DNA from 4 places in the Mesobacillus boroniphilus genome. Region 1 is predicted to be linked to each of the others. Evidence: predicted binding sites of a transcription regulator. Region 1 holds the regulator's gene; each other region holds the start of a gene.
The links. Region 1 encodes Rex, which represses fermentation and respiration genes when NADH is low (regulators of the CRP and FNR family bind a similar motif). Its sites were predicted from a motif close to TTGTGAAATATTTCACAA; they were not measured.
Positions count from the first base shown of each region.

Region 2: a site for Rex is predicted at 1,937-1,954, ahead of DYI25_RS13765 (cytochrome C). Genes of this name have one in related genera too.
Region 3: a site for Rex is predicted at 1,635-1,652, ahead of DYI25_RS02140 (hemerythrin domain-containing protein). Genes of this name have one in related genera too.
Region 4: a site for Rex is predicted at 2,413-2,430, ahead of DYI25_RS00445 (TIGR04190 family B12-binding domain/radical SAM domain protein). Genes of this name have one in related genera too.

Region 1 covers NZ_QTKX01000007.1:4,107-8,323, reverse strand. Annotated here, with positions in the region: gene groES (co-chaperone GroES) at 1-95, opposite strand, end outside; gene DYI25_RS21970 (CPBP family intramembrane glutamic endopeptidase) at 477-1,208, shown strand; gene DYI25_RS21965 (YdiK family protein) at 1,212-1,412, shown strand; gene DYI25_RS21960 (redox-sensing transcriptional repressor Rex) at 1,438-2,103, opposite strand; gene moaC (cyclic pyranopterin monophosphate synthase MoaC) at 2,131-2,625, opposite strand; gene DYI25_RS21950 (ABC-F family ATP-binding cassette domain-containing protein) at 2,805-4,217, shown strand, end outside.
Region 2 covers NZ_QTKX01000002.1:142,631-146,847, reverse strand. Annotated here, with positions in the region: gene DYI25_RS13780 (YojF family protein) at 302-649, shown strand; gene bshB2 (bacillithiol biosynthesis deacetylase BshB2) at 688-1,356, shown strand; gene DYI25_RS13770 (hypothetical protein) at 1,384-1,719, opposite strand; gene DYI25_RS13765 (cytochrome C) at 2,021-2,473, shown strand; gene nosZ (Sec-dependent nitrous-oxide reductase) at 2,494-4,217, shown strand, end outside.
Region 3 covers NZ_QTKX01000001.1:437,692-441,908, forward strand. Annotated here, with positions in the region: gene DYI25_RS02125 (FAD-dependent oxidoreductase) at 1-570, shown strand, start outside; gene DYI25_RS02130 (ferredoxin family protein) at 570-854, shown strand; gene DYI25_RS02135 (hypothetical protein) at 1,160-1,495, opposite strand; gene DYI25_RS02140 (hemerythrin domain-containing protein) at 1,713-2,240, shown strand; gene DYI25_RS02145 (hypothetical protein) at 2,293-2,487, opposite strand; gene DYI25_RS02150 (MFS transporter) at 2,590-3,822, opposite strand; gene DYI25_RS02155 (phosphotransferase enzyme family protein) at 3,969-4,217, shown strand, end outside.
Region 4 covers NZ_QTKX01000001.1:72,774-76,990, reverse strand. Annotated here, with positions in the region: gene DYI25_RS00450 (cation diffusion facilitator family transporter) at 1-328, opposite strand, end outside; gene DYI25_RS00445 (TIGR04190 family B12-binding domain/radical SAM domain protein) at 500-2,296, opposite strand; gene DYI25_RS00440 (hypothetical protein) at 2,566-2,919, opposite strand; gene DYI25_RS00435 (DUF4173 domain-containing protein) at 3,037-4,217, opposite strand, start outside.

The DNA.
Region 1 (4,217 bases):
TCTTTCGCTGTGTCGGGTAAAACGATACCGCTTGCAGTTTTTTCTTCAGACTCAACAAGCTCGATAATAATGCGATCTCCTAGTGGCTTGATCAAGTGAAACAACCTCCTCAAATTATATGTAGAATTTTTTTATTAGCACTCTCCTCGATAGAGTGCTAACACAATTTATATAATAATGAATCTCCATTTTTTTTGCAAGCGTGAAGCCTAACTTTTTTTATAAAATTTAGCATTAAATTCAACCTCATTCCCTTCGACAGCAAGTACCATATTTCGCGTTTTCTGAAGGAAGCCTGGCTAAAAAAGAGCACCTTAAAGAGTATGCCAGTTCCAAGGAATCTTAACCAAAACATTCACGAAGCGCCCTGATATTTGAACTTTCTCGATGATTACTAGTAAAATGGATAGATAGCATTCTTATAATAGCTTTCACGGCATACACATAGACGATCCGAATAGAAGGAGATTATCATATTGAAAAAAGAATACTGGTACGTCATTATCGCTTATATTGTCATGCAGCTTTCAAGCCTGATTGGCATCCCGATTATTGCATTTATCGGAGCCGCAATGGGGAAAAGTCTTGAGGAAATGGAGACCATCTCGATTCCCTACTGGCTCGTGATCAGCTTTTCGCTAACACTTGTAATCGTGCTTCTGCTCCTAAGGAAGGAACGCAGGACAGATGCAGACTTACGTGGTGCTTCATCACCGGCAAGCTCAGCTGCCTGGGCTTTCGCAGGTGTATTCCTTGCTCTGTTCGCCCAATCAATCGCGGCAAGCATCGAAAACATGCTTGGCATTGAAATGGGCTCGGAAAATACACAGGAAATCATTAAGTTGATTGAAAGATTCCCGGTTGTCATCCTGGTCAGCTCGATAATCGGACCAATCTTAGAAGAGATCGTCTTCCGGAAAATCATTTTCGGCAGTCTGCATAAGAAAATGAATTTCTTTTTCGCCGCTCTGATCAGCTCTGTCATTTTTGCACTCGCGCATATGGAGCCGGAGCATGTGATTCTTTACTCAGCAATGGGCTTCACCTTTGCTTTCCTTTATGTGAAAACAAAGCGTATCATCGTGCCAATCATTGCCCATGTTACAATGAATACAATGGTTGTCCTGCTTCAATCCGTATTTAGGGAAGACATTGAGAGAATGATAAAAGAAGCAGAGAAAATTCAAAGCTTTATTGGGGGATTTTAAGTTATGAAGCAATCGCCTTTATTTTCAGGCATTGTCTACATCTTGTTAGGCAGCTTATTCACCTATTTCGCCATCCAGAATGTAAACGAGACAGGCTGGGGATTCTTCAGCTATTTGCTTGTGGCCCTCGCTACGTTCGACTTCGGGTCCGGCATCAGAATGATTATGTTCCATTTTAAACTGAAAAATATACAGAAAAAATAGCTCCTTCAGATGAAGGAGCTATTTTTTATTCTACTGTTTCAGTTGTTTCAGTATCTGTCGGATAATGCTTTAAAAAGTAAATCAATGACTGCAGCTCCACCGCCAAATCAATGTGGTGGATCCTTATGGACGGCGGCACATTCAGCCTCGCCGGGGTGAAGTTGAGGATTCCCTTGATATTAGCCTGTACCAATCGGTCTGTTATCGGCTGCGCCACAGCTGATGGAACCGTCAGGATTGCCACCTGAATACCTTCCTCGACGACAACCTTGTCAAGGTCGTCCATGTGATACACTGCTACGTCTCCAATCTTCGTGCCAACCTTGTCCGGTGCCACATCAAACGCAATCTCGATTTTCGTGTTATTGTTCTTGGAAAAATTATAATTTAAAAACGCTGTTCCGAGATTACCGACACCAATTAAGGCAACCTTCGTCAGTTCATCCTGATCGAGTGTCTTACGGAAAAAGGTAAGCAGGTAATTAACATTATATCCGTATCCCTTTTTACCTAAAGCTCCAAAGTAGGAAAAATCCCTTCGGATTGTCGCAGAATCCACTTTTACCGCTTCACTTAACTCTGCGGATGATACCCTTTGCTTCCCTGAAGAATGCAAGTTCAATAAGAACCGGTAATATAGTGGCAAACGTTTTGCGGTTGCCTGCGGAATCTTCATAGCATCATTCGTCATTCTCCATCCTCCACCCTGTCCGTTTTTCTATCTCAACTTCTCTTCTCTCTTAAAATCGCCGTTCTTTCCGCCGGTTTTTTCGACAAGATACGTCTTGCCGATCACCATGCCTTTATCAACGGCCTTGCACATATCATAAACAGTCAGCGCACATGCTGAAGCTGCTGTTAACGCTTCCATTTCTACACCCGTATTTCCTTTTGTTTTTACAGCTGCTGCGATATTTAAAACATAGTCACTACCATTTTGCTCCCAATCGAATGAAAGGTCAATGCCTGTCAATGGAATCGGGTGGCACATCGGGATTATTTCAGAGGTTTTTTTCGCCGCCATGATGCCTGCTACCTGCGCGACAGCAAGTACATCCCCTTTTTTCATTTTATTTTCAGTGATTCTCATATATATATCTTCGTTTACGGTTATGCTGGAATGGGCGACTGCCGTACGGACCGTCTCCGGCTTTTCACTTACATCGACCATCTTCGCTCTTCCCTCTTCGTTAAAATGCGTAAATTCTGCCATGTTAAAGCTCCTTTCTACCAAATGATACACTATTTTGTCAAACTTGTGTGTGAACTTTGTTTCAGTGTTCACAATACATAGGGAATTTTTTACACCTTACCACCTATAGCAGTTCGCACATATTGCCGTGCCTATATTATTGGGTTACACTATCTCTAAGGCAATAGAGGTGAAAAATAATGATATTATTACAAGTTAATCAGCTTTCAAAATATTTTGCTGCTGATCTTATTTTATCGAATATAAAGTTTGAAATACAGACAAATGACCGTGTAGCGCTCGTCGGCCGAAACGGGGCAGGCAAATCGACACTGCTAAAAATCATCGCCGGCTACGAATCGCACGATGGCGGCGAAATCATCCGCCCAAAAGGTACGACAATTGGATACCTTGCCCAAAATACCGGTCTGGAATCCGAGAAAAGCATCTGGGATGAAATGCTAGCTGTTTTTGACCATCTGCACAGCATGGAAAAAGATTTGCGCCGTCTCGAGGAAAAAATGTCGGATTCTGACACCCTGTCAAACGCGACAGAATACGAAAGAGTATTGAAGGAATACGACCTTTTGCAAGTCCAGTTCAAGGAAAAAGGCGGCTACCAGTATGAAGCCGATATCCGTTCCGTCCTACACGGCCTGAACTTCCATTCTTTTGATTATTCCACAAAAATATCCACTTTAAGCGGAGGACAGAAAACTAGACTCGCATTGGCGAAGCTATTATTGACCCGCCCGGATATTTTGATTTTGGATGAACCGACGAACCACCTTGATATTGACACGCTATCCTGGCTTGAACAGTATTTGCAGGGCTATAACGGAGCCATACTGATCGTTTCACACGACCGCTACTTCCTGGATAAGGTCGTGAACCAGGTATATGAAATCTCCCGCCACCTGCTGACGAAGTTCCCAGGCAATTACAGCTCATATTTGGAGCATAAAGCCGCGAATTACGAACGTGATCTGAAACTGTATGAGAAGCAGCAGGATGAGATTGCCAAGCTCCAGGATTTTATCCAGCGTAACCTGGCCAGGGCATCAACAACTAAGCGTGCCCAGAGCCGTCGGAAACAGCTTGAAAAAATAGACCGGTTGGACAGGCCGATGGGTGATGAAAAATCTGCATCGTTCAGCTTCCAAATTGAACGCCAGAGCGGGAATGATGTCCTGAAGGTAGATGCGCTTGCTGTCGGCTATCAAAACGAAGTGGTCTCTAAGAATATCACGTTTAACCTTTCGCGCGGTGACAGCACTGCACTGGTTGGACCAAATGGTGTCGGAAAATCAACTTTATTAAAAACTATCGTTGAAAAACTGCCCTCGATAACCGGCAATATTCAATACGGTTCTAATGTTTCGATCGGCTACTATGATCAAGAACAGGCAGAACTCAGCTCGAATAAAAAGGTTTTGAATGAACTTTGGGATGAATACCCCCTTAAATCGGAAAAAGAAATCCGCACCGTACTGGGGAATTTTCTTTTCTCAGGTGACGATGTCTTAAAGATTGTCTCCACCCTGAGCGGTGGCGAAAAAGCTCGTCTGGCACTTGCCAAGCTTATGTTGCAAAACTCGAACTTCTTAATCTTG
Region 2 (4,217 bases), on a different contig from region 1:
TCCACTATTTCCATTTCACTTCCTGATTAAACACATTATGTAAAATCAACTTCGATGCCACTGTTTGTGTATATCCCCTTTTAATTGTGTATGTGCAAGTGCTCAGCCAGTACTTTTTCAAGGCATACATTTCGCTTTTGGAAGGTTTTTTTAGTAATATAGATATAATCGATTTTTATAAGAAAAGCGCAAGCGCCTTGATCAGCCCGACAAGCGCTGGAGCTGGACATTTCTCATAGAAAGCTGTTCATTCAGCTATTATAAACCGAAAAACTTCAAAGCCCGGGAAGGAGGAAAATAGATGGATCCGGTGATTTTATCAGAAGTCCAGGAAGCCCTGGACCGTTTTAAAGACAAAGAAGTCTATATTCATTTAGAAACAACAAATGGAGCATACGCATCCCATAACAACGAGTCATTCTTCTCATCAGGCGCGTACATCCGCAATGCGAAGGTAACCTATGAACGCGCGAAGATCACTGGTGAAGGTCCATTTCGGACAGGTTTGAAGATACCTTTTGGCTGGGTTTATGCTGAAGGAATCACCCACTTCGAAATTGACGATAAAGGAAGGCTGCTGCTTGCCGGCCATGATTTTAACGGAAAGCTTGCCGTCGCCCTTGAAATAAGCGAAACACCATTTGAATAAGTTACTTAAGGACTGGCTGAAAGGAGAGATTTTACGAAATGGAAAAAGAAAGGCATGTACTTGTCGTGTTCCCTCATCCTGATGATGAGGCATTCGGTGTTTCCGGAACAATCGCATCCCATATAAACATGGGAACTCCTGTCACATATGCCTGTTTGACACTCGGACAGATGGGACGGAATATGGGGAATCCGCCGTTCGCGAACCGGGAAACCCTTCCCGCTATACGTAAAAAGGAATTGAAGGACGCAGCGCGTGCGATGGGCATTAATGATTTGCGCATGCTCGGGTTCCGTGACAAGACGGTTGAGTTCGAGGATGAAAATATGTTGTCCAATCTCATGTCATCTTTGATTACCGAATTGAATCCTTCGCTCGTCATCACCTTCTACCCTGGCTACTCCGTCCACCCGGACCATGAGGCCACAGGTGCGGCAGTGGTGCGCGCCGTTGAAAAAATCCCTGAAGCAGACAGGCCAAAACTCCATTGCGTAGCGTTCTCACGTAACTGTGTCGAAGAGCTTGGCAATCCGGATATCGTCCATGATATAAGTGCTGTCGCAGACATCAAGCTTGATGCAATCCGTGCACACCGCTCACAAACTGAGCTGATGCTTGAAGAAATGGCTGATAAACTGAAGGAAAAGGATCCAAAAACGATGGCATGGATCAACAATGAACGCTTCTGGACATATAAATTTTCCTGATCAATCCACCTTTTTGAGGTGGATTTTTTATCTTCTTTCGTATACCCCTTCAATCATCAAACCTTTCACAAAAACAACTTCTTTTTCCGATTCACCCTTGATACTCCAAACAGACTCTTTGAATCCAAAAAACTTACTATTATCTGTTTTACCAATCAGCTTGTCGATCTCAAAGTTTCTTTCACCATTTAAATAAAATTTCTTATAGGTTTCATAGCCAGTGTAATATTCTTTATTTTTATAAACCAAGGTTCCCGCAGCTTTAGTTGTGTAAACTTCTAAATTTGCATCATAGATAAAAAGGCCGCCAACCAATAGTAGTGGAGCTATGGTCATAATCCACCACTTTTTCTTTTTTAACACAAACGATCACTTCCTGCCTTTTTGTTTATTTGATTAGTAATACATTATGAAATAAATTCCGCAAAACAATTAAAAAACCTTTTTTCAACCTAGTTTTTTAATACCCCTCTCTTTGATTTTCAAGCTCTTCATACATCCGTAATGGACCCTTTGATTTAGGTTACTTCATAAAATGGACACATCCTGTTCATATACCTTTCACAATTACCCTCTTGTAATGTGAACTGCATCACACATTTCACTCCTTATCCCAAGGTACGATGTTAGTGAAATTCATTCAATAAAGGGGGTAATGAAGTCCATGCAAAAAGCTTTAATCAGTTTTATCATTAGCGCTCTGATTGGTCTTGGACTCGGTTACATTGCATTCGATGTTGTCGGCGGAAGCAATGACGAATCTACCGAAAACGCTTCCAAAGAAGCAGAAACTTCTAAACCGCAGAGTGACAACAAACAAGAGGAGAAGGATGACCAGCCTGCTGCTGAAACAGTTTCCGCAGATGAAAACATTTTAACATCCAAGGGCTGCCTTAGCTGCCATTCTGTATCTTCATTAAATCTCACTGGCGGTGCAACTGGCCCAGATTTATCAAAGGCATTCGAAAATGTTGAAGGTAAGCATGGCAAGTCAATCGATCAGTTCTTAAAAGAGCCTACCTCAGCAGTCATGTCAGGTGTAATTGGCGGCAATCCACTTTCTGAACAAGAAATTTCAGAAGTAGTAAAACTTCTTGAGGAAGCCTCAAAAAAATAAACAAGGGTGGTGCAAGGTTGATGAAAAAATGGATTCCAATTGCCTCGGGACTTGCTACCGGGCTCCTTGCTGCAACGGTTTTCTTTGCTGATTTGTCTCCTGGAGACCGAAATGAAGCAATAGCGGAAAGCAGCAAAAACAAAACAAATGCGGAAAAAGTATATGTACCTTTTGGTGAAAAGGATGAGTACTACTTATTCGCTTCGGGCGGACACTCAGGACAAATGTTCATTTATGGTGTCCCATCCATGAGGCATATCAGAACCGTACCGGTATTCAGCCCAGACTCAGCAACTGGTTACGGCTTTGATAAACACTCAAAAGAAATGATGGGCGGCTTTACCTGGGGCGATCTCCACCACCCGGCATTTTCAGAGACGAATGGTGATTATGACGGTAAATACATGTTTGCGACCGATGTCGGCAACAGCCGTGCGGCAGTCATGAACCTTGAAACGTTTACTGTTAAGGATATCATTGACGTTCCAAATACAAGCGGTCCTCACTGTGCAGCATTCGTTACGGAAAACACTGAATATATGTTCCTGCCAACACGTTTCGCAGTGCCGATTGGAAGAGAGTATGCACCGCTTGACGACTATAGCGAAAAGTACCGCGGTGTCATGTCAGCAGTTACTTTTGACGAGAAAAAGGAAAAATTGAACATTGCCTACCAGGTCGCTCTTCCGCCATGGTCTTATGATTTATCTGATGCAGGGAAAAAGGTTTCTGCAGATTGGGCAGTCATGACTACCTATAACACAGAAGAAGCAACGACGAACCTGGAAATAAACGCTTCCCAGGCAGACCGCGACTTTATCGTCCTATTCAACTGGAAAGAGCTTGAGCAAATGGTCAAGGACGGAAAGTATGACGAAGTAACTGGCCAGAAGATGATCTTCCCTGAAAAGCATAAAGGCGGCATGTACCTGGTACCTGTAGCCAAATCGCCGCACGGTGTCGATGTCACTCCAGATGGAAAGCACTTTATTGCTTCTGGTAAATTGGCACCATCAATGACTGTATTCTCTTTTGAAAAAGCGTTCAAAGCGATTGAAAACAAAGAATTCGCTGGCGAGCGAAATGGGATTCCAATTCTTAAGTATGAATCGGTTATGGAAAAAGAAGTAAACCCTGAAAACGCACTTGGACCGCTTCATACTCAATTTGATGATCAAGGTATGGCTTACACAACCATGTTCATCTCATCTGAAATCGTAAAATGGGATCCGAAGACAGGCGAAACTTTGGACCGGGTTCCTGTACAGTACTCTCCTGGACATTCTGTTGCAGCTGAAGGAGATACAGTCGCACCGGACGGAAAATACCTTATCGCATTAAATAAAATTGCGAAAGACAGCTATCTATCTGTAGGACCTTCCCATCCTGAATCCATGCAGCTAATCGACCTGCGCGGTGACAAGATGGAAGTCATCCAGTCTGCCCCGGTCAACCCTGAACCGCACTACGCACAAATGATCAAGGCAGATAAAATCAAAACAATCACTGTTTATCCTAAGGATGAAAAAAATCCGGATGCCGTCTATAACCAGGAAGAAACACGCATCGAACGTAAAGGCAACGAAGTCCATGTCTACGGAATTGCCATGCGCTCAAAATTCATTTTTGACGCAAAAGCTGAAAGACCCGACCAAATCGAAGTCAAAAAAGGAGATAAAGTCTTTATCCACCTTACAAATATCGACTTTGACCAAGACATTACCCACGGATTCGCAATCAATGG
Region 3 (4,217 bases), on a different contig from region 1:
TCAAGCATGATCAAAGCCAAGTTAAAGCCATATGAGCTGCTTGATTACTTGAAGAAACATCCAATGGTCCGTCCTTATCTCGAGGGAGGGGAATCAGCAGAGTACCTGGCTCACTTGATACCTGAAGGAGGATTCCATTCCGTTCCGAGAGTTGCGGGCAATGGTGTGCTTGTAGTAGGAGATGCTGCCCAGCTAGTCAATGCCATTCACCGTGAGGGCTCTAACATGGCGATGGCTTCGGGACAAATGGCTGCAGAAGCAATCGTTGAGGCCAAAAAAGATGGCGACTTCAGTGAGAGAAGCCTGAATCGCTATAAGGAAGCATTATTCGGAAGCTTCATCATTAAGGACCTTGAAAAATATAAGGATGCAGCACATACATTTGAGACCTATCCACAATACTTCAAGGAATACCTGCCAATGATGAACAAAGCAATGAGCAAGTTCTTTACAGTTGATGGAACACCGAAGAGGGAAAAGCAAAAGGAAATCATGCGCAGCGTAACGGCCGAAAAAGGAACCTTTAAGGTTATGCAAGACATCTATCGTGCCTGGAAGGCGGTGAAATAATGTCAACGACAAACATCGAGGAAAAACAATTTCTTTTAAGGTTTAAGTGTGACACGAAATCGCATCTGACAGTTTTGGACCATGACGTCTGCATGACTCAGTGCCCTGACAAACTCTGTACCGTATTTTGCCCGGCTGAAGTATACAAGTGGGAAGGAAAGAGAATGCAGGTAGGCTATGAAGGCTGTCATGAATGCGGCAGCTGCCGGATCGGCTGCCCTTACCAGAATATCAAATGGGAATATCCAAAAGGCGGACACGGAATCGTATTCAGGCTAGCTTAATAGTTAGAAGGTGGGACTGGCGGACATAAATTGTTCGTCGGTCTTTTTTCTGCTTTAAAGGGCCGAATAATTGAATCAAAGAGGATAAGGGTAAATGAAGCCTGATTAAATTGCTTCAAGTGCTGTGAAGAGGCAAAAGGGTCATTTAATTATTTTTATATCCTGTAATGGACTTGAATGAGGATGAAAGGGAAGGTACTTTTAGCAAGATATAAACAAATATTCTATATTCATCATATGTAAGTTAATTCACAAATGGGTTCAAAAAAGGGTGGAGCTATCAAGAGAGGGATAAATGAGGGGGATTAACTGATTTTTTCTTTCTGGCGCACTGCGTGAAGCTGGTCACTGCGGATCTCTTTTTCTATATTCCGCGCTGCCTCAACAGCTTCATCAAACCGGTCATACAGAGTGGATGCATATACTGGTTTGTCAGCATCATAGATTCCAGAAGAATCTGCCTTGTAAATAGTTACGTTCCAATGGTAAAATTCCCGGCCATCTTCCTGGTGCCCCTGAAGACCAATCAATAAATGGGTATGCAGAATGTCAGGCTGTATATCGAGGAAGGCTTTCTTGTCACTGAGTCCTGCTGGCACAAGTGACTTTTCGTAAAAATCTCGATACAAATTATTTTGCAATGTAAACTCACTCCTTTTACATTAAGCTATAAATTCATTATATGTAAGGTTTTAGAATATTTGAAGGCTAATTGTTAAAATTTTTAGAAATTTTAACAAAGTGTCATTTTTTCTTCACATTTTCTCAAATTAATTAAAATTGTGATGCCTATCACAACCAGGGATACGATCGCTTTTTATAATTAAATTATCAAAACATATAGGAGGCCGATTTAAGATGACAGGCTGTATGAGTGGTATTAACCAGGATTCAAGTTTTACATTAAGTGCAGGTCTTCAACAACTTAAAAATGAACATCCAGCTTTATTGGAGATGCTTTCGACCCTTTTGGATATTTCATTGAAAATTGAGGAAGGGGAGCAAATGGAGGAGAATTTCTCGAAGCTGAGAGAGAGGGTCATTGAGTTCTTGGCTGAGCTTGAGCCCCATTCTGAGCGAGAGGAAGGCGTATTGTTTGAGATGATGGCTTCCTATATTGGAAGGGAGATGGGGCCAATTGCAGTTATGGAATACGAACATGACCAGGCAAAACGATTCATTGGAACCTTCCTCCATAACACCAAAGATGGCACGACAGGTTTTACAAATGAGAAAATGATCGAAAATGCACAAATGATAAAAAATGCAAACTACACTTTGGTGAGCCACTTCGCTAAAGAAGAAAGCATTCTTTTCCCAATGGCAGAGAATATGTTCAGCGAGGAAGAAAAACAGGAGCTGGCAGCACGTATAAAACTAATTTAATAGTGACTAAAAAGGGTGAAGCCATCAAAGCTTCACCCTTCCTATATATAGATTAAGCTTCTGTGATGGTAACAAGCTTAATGTCTTTTGTATCGAATTTATAAAAAACATTATCTTCTCCAGTGAATTCGATCTGGCCCTCTTGATCTTTGGCATCCTGGATAGCTTCTGAAATGTCTTCTACCTCGATTGGTCGTGACACTTTAAAATCTTTTTCAAAAAAATAATTAATCTTATACTTAGACATGATGATCTCCCTTCTTTTTATCCTCACTATCTTTCTTTCCTTATGAGGAGGATGTCTAAACATAAAAATGTAAATGGAATATTTTTATTGTCTGACAAGCGCTTAATTGTTCCATTCAGCAAGTTTTTCATCTGTTGGAAGGAACATGGTCAGTATTCCGAGCAAGGGGAGGAATCCGACACTGATGATCATCATTGGCAATCCAATCAAGTCAGCAAGATATCCGAGTCCGACAGACCCAATGGCACCCATCCCGAATGCGAGGCCTACTGTCAGGCCAGCCATCGTACCGATTTTACCCGGAACAAGCTCCTGGGCATATACAACTGTAACTGAAAAACTCGACATCAGGATAAAGCCGCTTACCGTCAGCAGGAGAAATGCACCGGCTGCCGGAACAAATGGAATAATTGCTGACAAAGGCGCAGTCGCGATCATTGAAAGAAAAATGATATTTTTCTTTCCAAAACGATCAGCGAGCGGGCCGCCGAAGAAAGTTCCGAACGCGCCAGCGACGAGGAACGCAAACAAAAACATTTGAGCTTCTTTAATCGATAAGCCATATTTGTCGATTGCATAAAATGCGTAGAAATTCGTCATACCCGAAATATACCAGGACCGGGCAAAAATCAGGAATAAAATGAGAATAAGGGCGATTTTGATATTTTTCGATATTCCCTTGTTTACCTGTTTGCTAGCTTGCTTCGCTTTGGCCGCTATCTTGTCATAATCCAGTTTCTGGCTATACCAGGAAGCGATATATAGTAGCAATCCCACGGCAACAGCTGCGACAAGTGTGAACCAGACTGCCCCGAACTGTCCTAATGGTACGAGTATAAGGGCTGTGATCAACGGTGCAAGTGCCTGCCCTGAATTGCCTCCGACCTGGTAAATGGACTGTGCCAATCCCCTGCGTGGGCCGGCTGCCATATAGGCTACACGGGATCCTTCTGGATGGAAAACAGCTGAACCAAGACCGATGAATAAAACTGAAAGAATAACAAACCCAAAACTCGAAGCGAATGCGAGACCGAGAACACCGAACATTGTCGAGGTCAAACCTAGCGGCAGGGCATAAGGCATTGGTTTTTTGTCAGTTGCCATTCCAATTAAAGGCTGAAGAATGGAAGAAACGATATTTAAAGAAAAGGCGATCATCCCTAGTTGGGTGAATGAAAGACCCATCGATTTTTCAAGAATTGGGAACATGGCAGGAATGACGGATTGAATGGAATCATTCAATAAATGTACTAACCCGATGATGAAGAGTATTTTATACGCTGTATCGTTTTGATTCTGCGGTTTCGCTCTAACGGCGGCAGCTGATTGGTTCATGAATGTCTCCTTCTAAAATTATTTCGGTTTTCTACATATCATTTTACAAAAAAAGTCACGAGATAAAAATAGCTTTTCTAATGAAATATAAGGTCTGGTATAATTTAAGAAAATACAGACTATTTCGAAGGGGGAGACGAATCAGTATGGAAAAAGCTGTGGAGACATTGCTGACACAGGAATTGTTAGATGAATTCCTAGAGCGTTTCAGCTTAGAGAGGGAAGTTAAAAAACTTGGTGACTTTGAAAATTATGTTTTTGAAACTTCTAAAAATGGCCAGCCGTATATATTGCGGCTTACCCATAGTTCCCACCGAAACAAAGAAGAAATTTTATCAGAGTTGGACTGGATGAGGCATTTAAACAAAAAAGGTTTATCAGTACCTGAGGTCTTT
Region 4 (4,217 bases), on a different contig from region 1:
GATGCTGGATCAGCTCCCACCCTTTGATGACTGTTTCATATGCCATAATCGAGATGATGATGACAGCCACAAGTACGAATAAGTTGACAACCCTTCCAAACCCGGTTGGAAATCGTTTGGTTGCTTCTTTTTCTGAAATGGCACTGCCGATGAAAACAAAAAATTGATTCAATGCATCTGCAACCGAATGAAGTGTCGTCGCAAGCATCGTACCACTTCCGCTGATTACAGCAGCAACCCCTTTGATTATAGCAAGGAATGTATTCCCAAGCGCCGCAATTCCGGAAGACTTATTTCCTCTTTTCAAAAACTCTATCATTGATGACATTCCTCCATCCGATTTGCTATTTTATTTCTCAATACCTGTTTATTGTCCTTTTACATTTTTCACATTTAGGTATTCTTTAAACATCTATTTAGATTAGCATGTAGTAATTAGAGTAAGGATTGCTAAAAGAGCCCATCAGGAATTATGTCCTGATGGGCTCTTCTCCAAAATTTACGTCCTGCTCTTAGATGTTTCTCCAACCCTTTTATTATAGGAATTCCATTTCTGTTTCACATTTATTAAGATATCTTCTACCAATAGCTCGATTCCGATTGCCGTCAGCGAAAATACATTAGCATAATGCTTTTTCACTTCCCATTTCAGTTCATGCTTTCCGCAAATACTGTACTTATTGACCTCTTCCATCTCCTTGCTAAGCATGGTCAATTGCTGGTTCTTTTCCTGTTCGGGAAGAGCAATGATTTCATCGATTTTTTCTATATATTCAAGCGACCTGGTGATTTTCTCATTCACTTCATCATGAGTCTTCTTGTCGACAAGATCGTATTTGAGCTTAAAAGCATTCAGGCTCCTGGCAGATTCATAGGTAGATTTGACAATTTCATCCCTGTTCATATAATCTGTTTCAAAGCTAAGCATGTACTTCCATGATGGCTGGGTGATTGCCTTTCTATGGTCCTCGATTGTATGGCAGAACTTCTTATAGCCATATTTTTCAGGATTTTCAAAAGCCGGGCTTGCTGGGTCCAGGAATGGTGCAAGCGGAGCAACAAAGTATGATAGTCGCTTATCCCCTCCACAGGCATTGTGAATTTCCTCGCAAAAATCGACGTTATCAAGTGCGCTTTGATAATCCTGATGCGGGATGCCAACCATGAAAAAGATGTCAATCTTCTTGCAGCTATGCCTTAAGGCAGCACTCAGCGTTTCAATCACTTTTGCATTCGTGCAATTGAATTTGCCATTGTAACGGCGAATTTTTTCATCATGGGTTTCCAGGGTCAATTCAATGCTGTACTTCGGTACAACCTTCTCAATTTTTTCAAAAAACTCCTCATTCGCATATTGGAACAGTTCAAAAACGAGCTCATTCTTAAGGTTAATCTTGCTTAGCCTCTCAAAGAATTCATCGACATAATCCTTTCCTGCCTGGCGGATATCATGGAGAATGAAAATTGGTGCCCTGCTGAAGCGCTGGATGAAGAGAATGTCCTCCACGAGTTTCGCAGGCGAGCGTTTAGCCAGGACCTTCCGGTTGCAGTTATCCTTGTAGGACTGCTTAGACCCGCCGCATATCAAACATCCCTGGGTACAGCCCTTTGCCGTGAGGATTGCTGTATTGGGATATTGAAGCCAGCCGTTATATGGCAGTGGATCCAGGAAGTTTTTATACTTGAAGACCGACTTGATTGTATATCGGTAGCCAGGGATATCAAATTCATCAAGGCTGTCAGGAACATGGCTTAATGGATTGTAAACAGGAGTAATTCCATCCTTCCAGGTCAAGTTAGGGATTCCGCCAAGCTGGTGAGTTCCGTTTTTTATATTATTAATTAAAAGAAGCATCAATTTTTCAGTAGAATCGCCCCTCATGACAAAATCAATGAATGGATACTCTATCAATTCTTTATGGTAATAGGTTGCAGACAAACCGCCAAAAACCATAGGAGTTTCAGGGTGTAGATTTTTCACAATTTTCGCTAGTTCAATACTTCCATGAGCGTGCGGCAGCCAGTGAAGGTCAATTCCAAAAGCCCGTGTTTTAATCCTTTTCAATTTCTTTTCTACATCAAAGTTTGCATCCATCAGCATACGGTTCGCGATGTTGATGATTTTCACCCGCAAGCCCTGGCGTTCCAGATATTCAGCAATACTCGTCAGCCCGATTGGATACATTTCAAATACCGGAGAGGACGGAACAACGTCACTTATCGGACCGGCCAGCAGCGCATTTTTCCGGAAATCGTAAACACTTGGCGCATGGAGCAGGACTAAATCGTATCTCAAAGTACTCACCTCAAAGATAAATATACTCTATTAAACTGCCTATTTCAGTCAATGTATGATTACACCTTAATCATACCTCCTGCACACTTCGTCCCAGTCCCGTAAAGGTAAATATTTTGTGAACAACTGAACAAATATAATTTTTGAATCTCCCAGAACCTGATATATAAAGGGATTGCGAGTTTATGAAAGTTTTGTGGATACCTTTTTTTCTACAGACTTTAAGATATAAAAAAAGAGACTGCGCTCTATCGCAATCTCCTAAAAAACTATTTTTCCTGCTGGACCATTAGGATTTCTTCCTCAACTCTGCCCAATTTTAGCAAATGAGAATCAAGGCGTTTGTGGATCGTGCTCAATTCCGTATTGTTTTTCATTTCTGCCTTGGTCAGTAATTCTTTTAACATATTTTCGATTTTCGCGCTTTGCATTTCTTCCATTCTTTCAAGTGCATCTTTAATATCTGTTATATCGATTTGATTTGAGGTTACGCGATGTTCTATGCTATCGACTTTCTCAAGACGGCCGAGTCTTTTTTCGATGTTTTCAGTCCTTTTATTTAATGAGTCAATTGAACTCTCGATACCTTTTAAGAGATTTATGATTTCAGATAACCCTTCCACTTCACATGGCTCCCCGTTATTTGGCTTAAGGTAATTTTATCATCATTAAACACATCGATATGTTACAAAACTGGTAACAAAGAGGACTTTTGTTTTCATTTCCGCCATATTTCATCGTTACTTCATCTCTAAGTCCATTAACGCTTTTTCAGCGCTTCTTCTGGACATATTTATGGAATTCCAGTTTTCTTCTGAATACATCAAATCTTGCTTCCTTTGCAGCAACAAGTCCGAAAGACCCGGGTGACCTGGATTAATCTTATAAAGCTCCACCAATCCCTCGACTCCTTCATAAGACAGCGAATTCAGATAGTAAATATCTATTTTTCCCGTTTCTAAGTAACGCTCCAAATTACGCTCGACGACAAATCGGTCAAGCTGGATCGTGTTGACCAAAGTATAAAAGATGATAGCCGATATGATGTAAAAACGTACAAGCGAGAGCCGCTCCATCCATATCCTCATGAAGGAATAGCATAATATCACAAGCAGGAAGATCATGAAAGAATGGGCCAACACCCTGGCAAAGGTAAATCCATATGCCTCTTCATACATGAACAACCGAATAAAAGCTGAATACAGCATGACTCCGCTGAAGATAACGAGTAGTGAAAGCAGGCCGCGAAGAGCCCTCGTTAATATTTTAGAGCCTTTTTCAACAAACGAAACAAATGTGGAAATGATCAACAAATTCAACATAGTGACAAAAAGCAGTTCAAAGAATCCTCTGCGAGCAAATTCTGCATACGTAAAACCATCTGTCAATGTTTCACTGAAAAAATATTGGAATTGTACAATTACGAATAAAAGGTAAACGATATTCAATAAAGTTAGCACTGTCAGGCTGACCACACTATCCCATGCCATCTTTTCTTTTTGTGCAGGCTGTTCAACAGGTAGTGGCTGCTTAGCCCTTAACACCTGCAATACACCAAAGATCGCCAATGTGTAAATGGTGATCGCGATTGTACGCAAGATCTCCTCCTCTATCTTCAATCCCAATAACCACCTTGGGATTGTACCCAGCATGTTTCCGAACTGCTGATCAGCAGAGACCAGTAAATTGACGATGACAAACAATAGTGGTAATGAAATAGCCACCCCAATCAACACTTTTCGAATCGTAGCACTCTTTTTTTCTTCAAGTCCTCTGATAGCCAATTTAGGTCCATACATTATGAACCTGAACACATAGGCAATCGCTGCTCCTACTGATAAAAAGAGTTTTTGGACGTACGGCCATCTATGCCATTGGTTTTCCGTCGGGTAGGTGACAAGCACAAGTTGGATGAGGACCA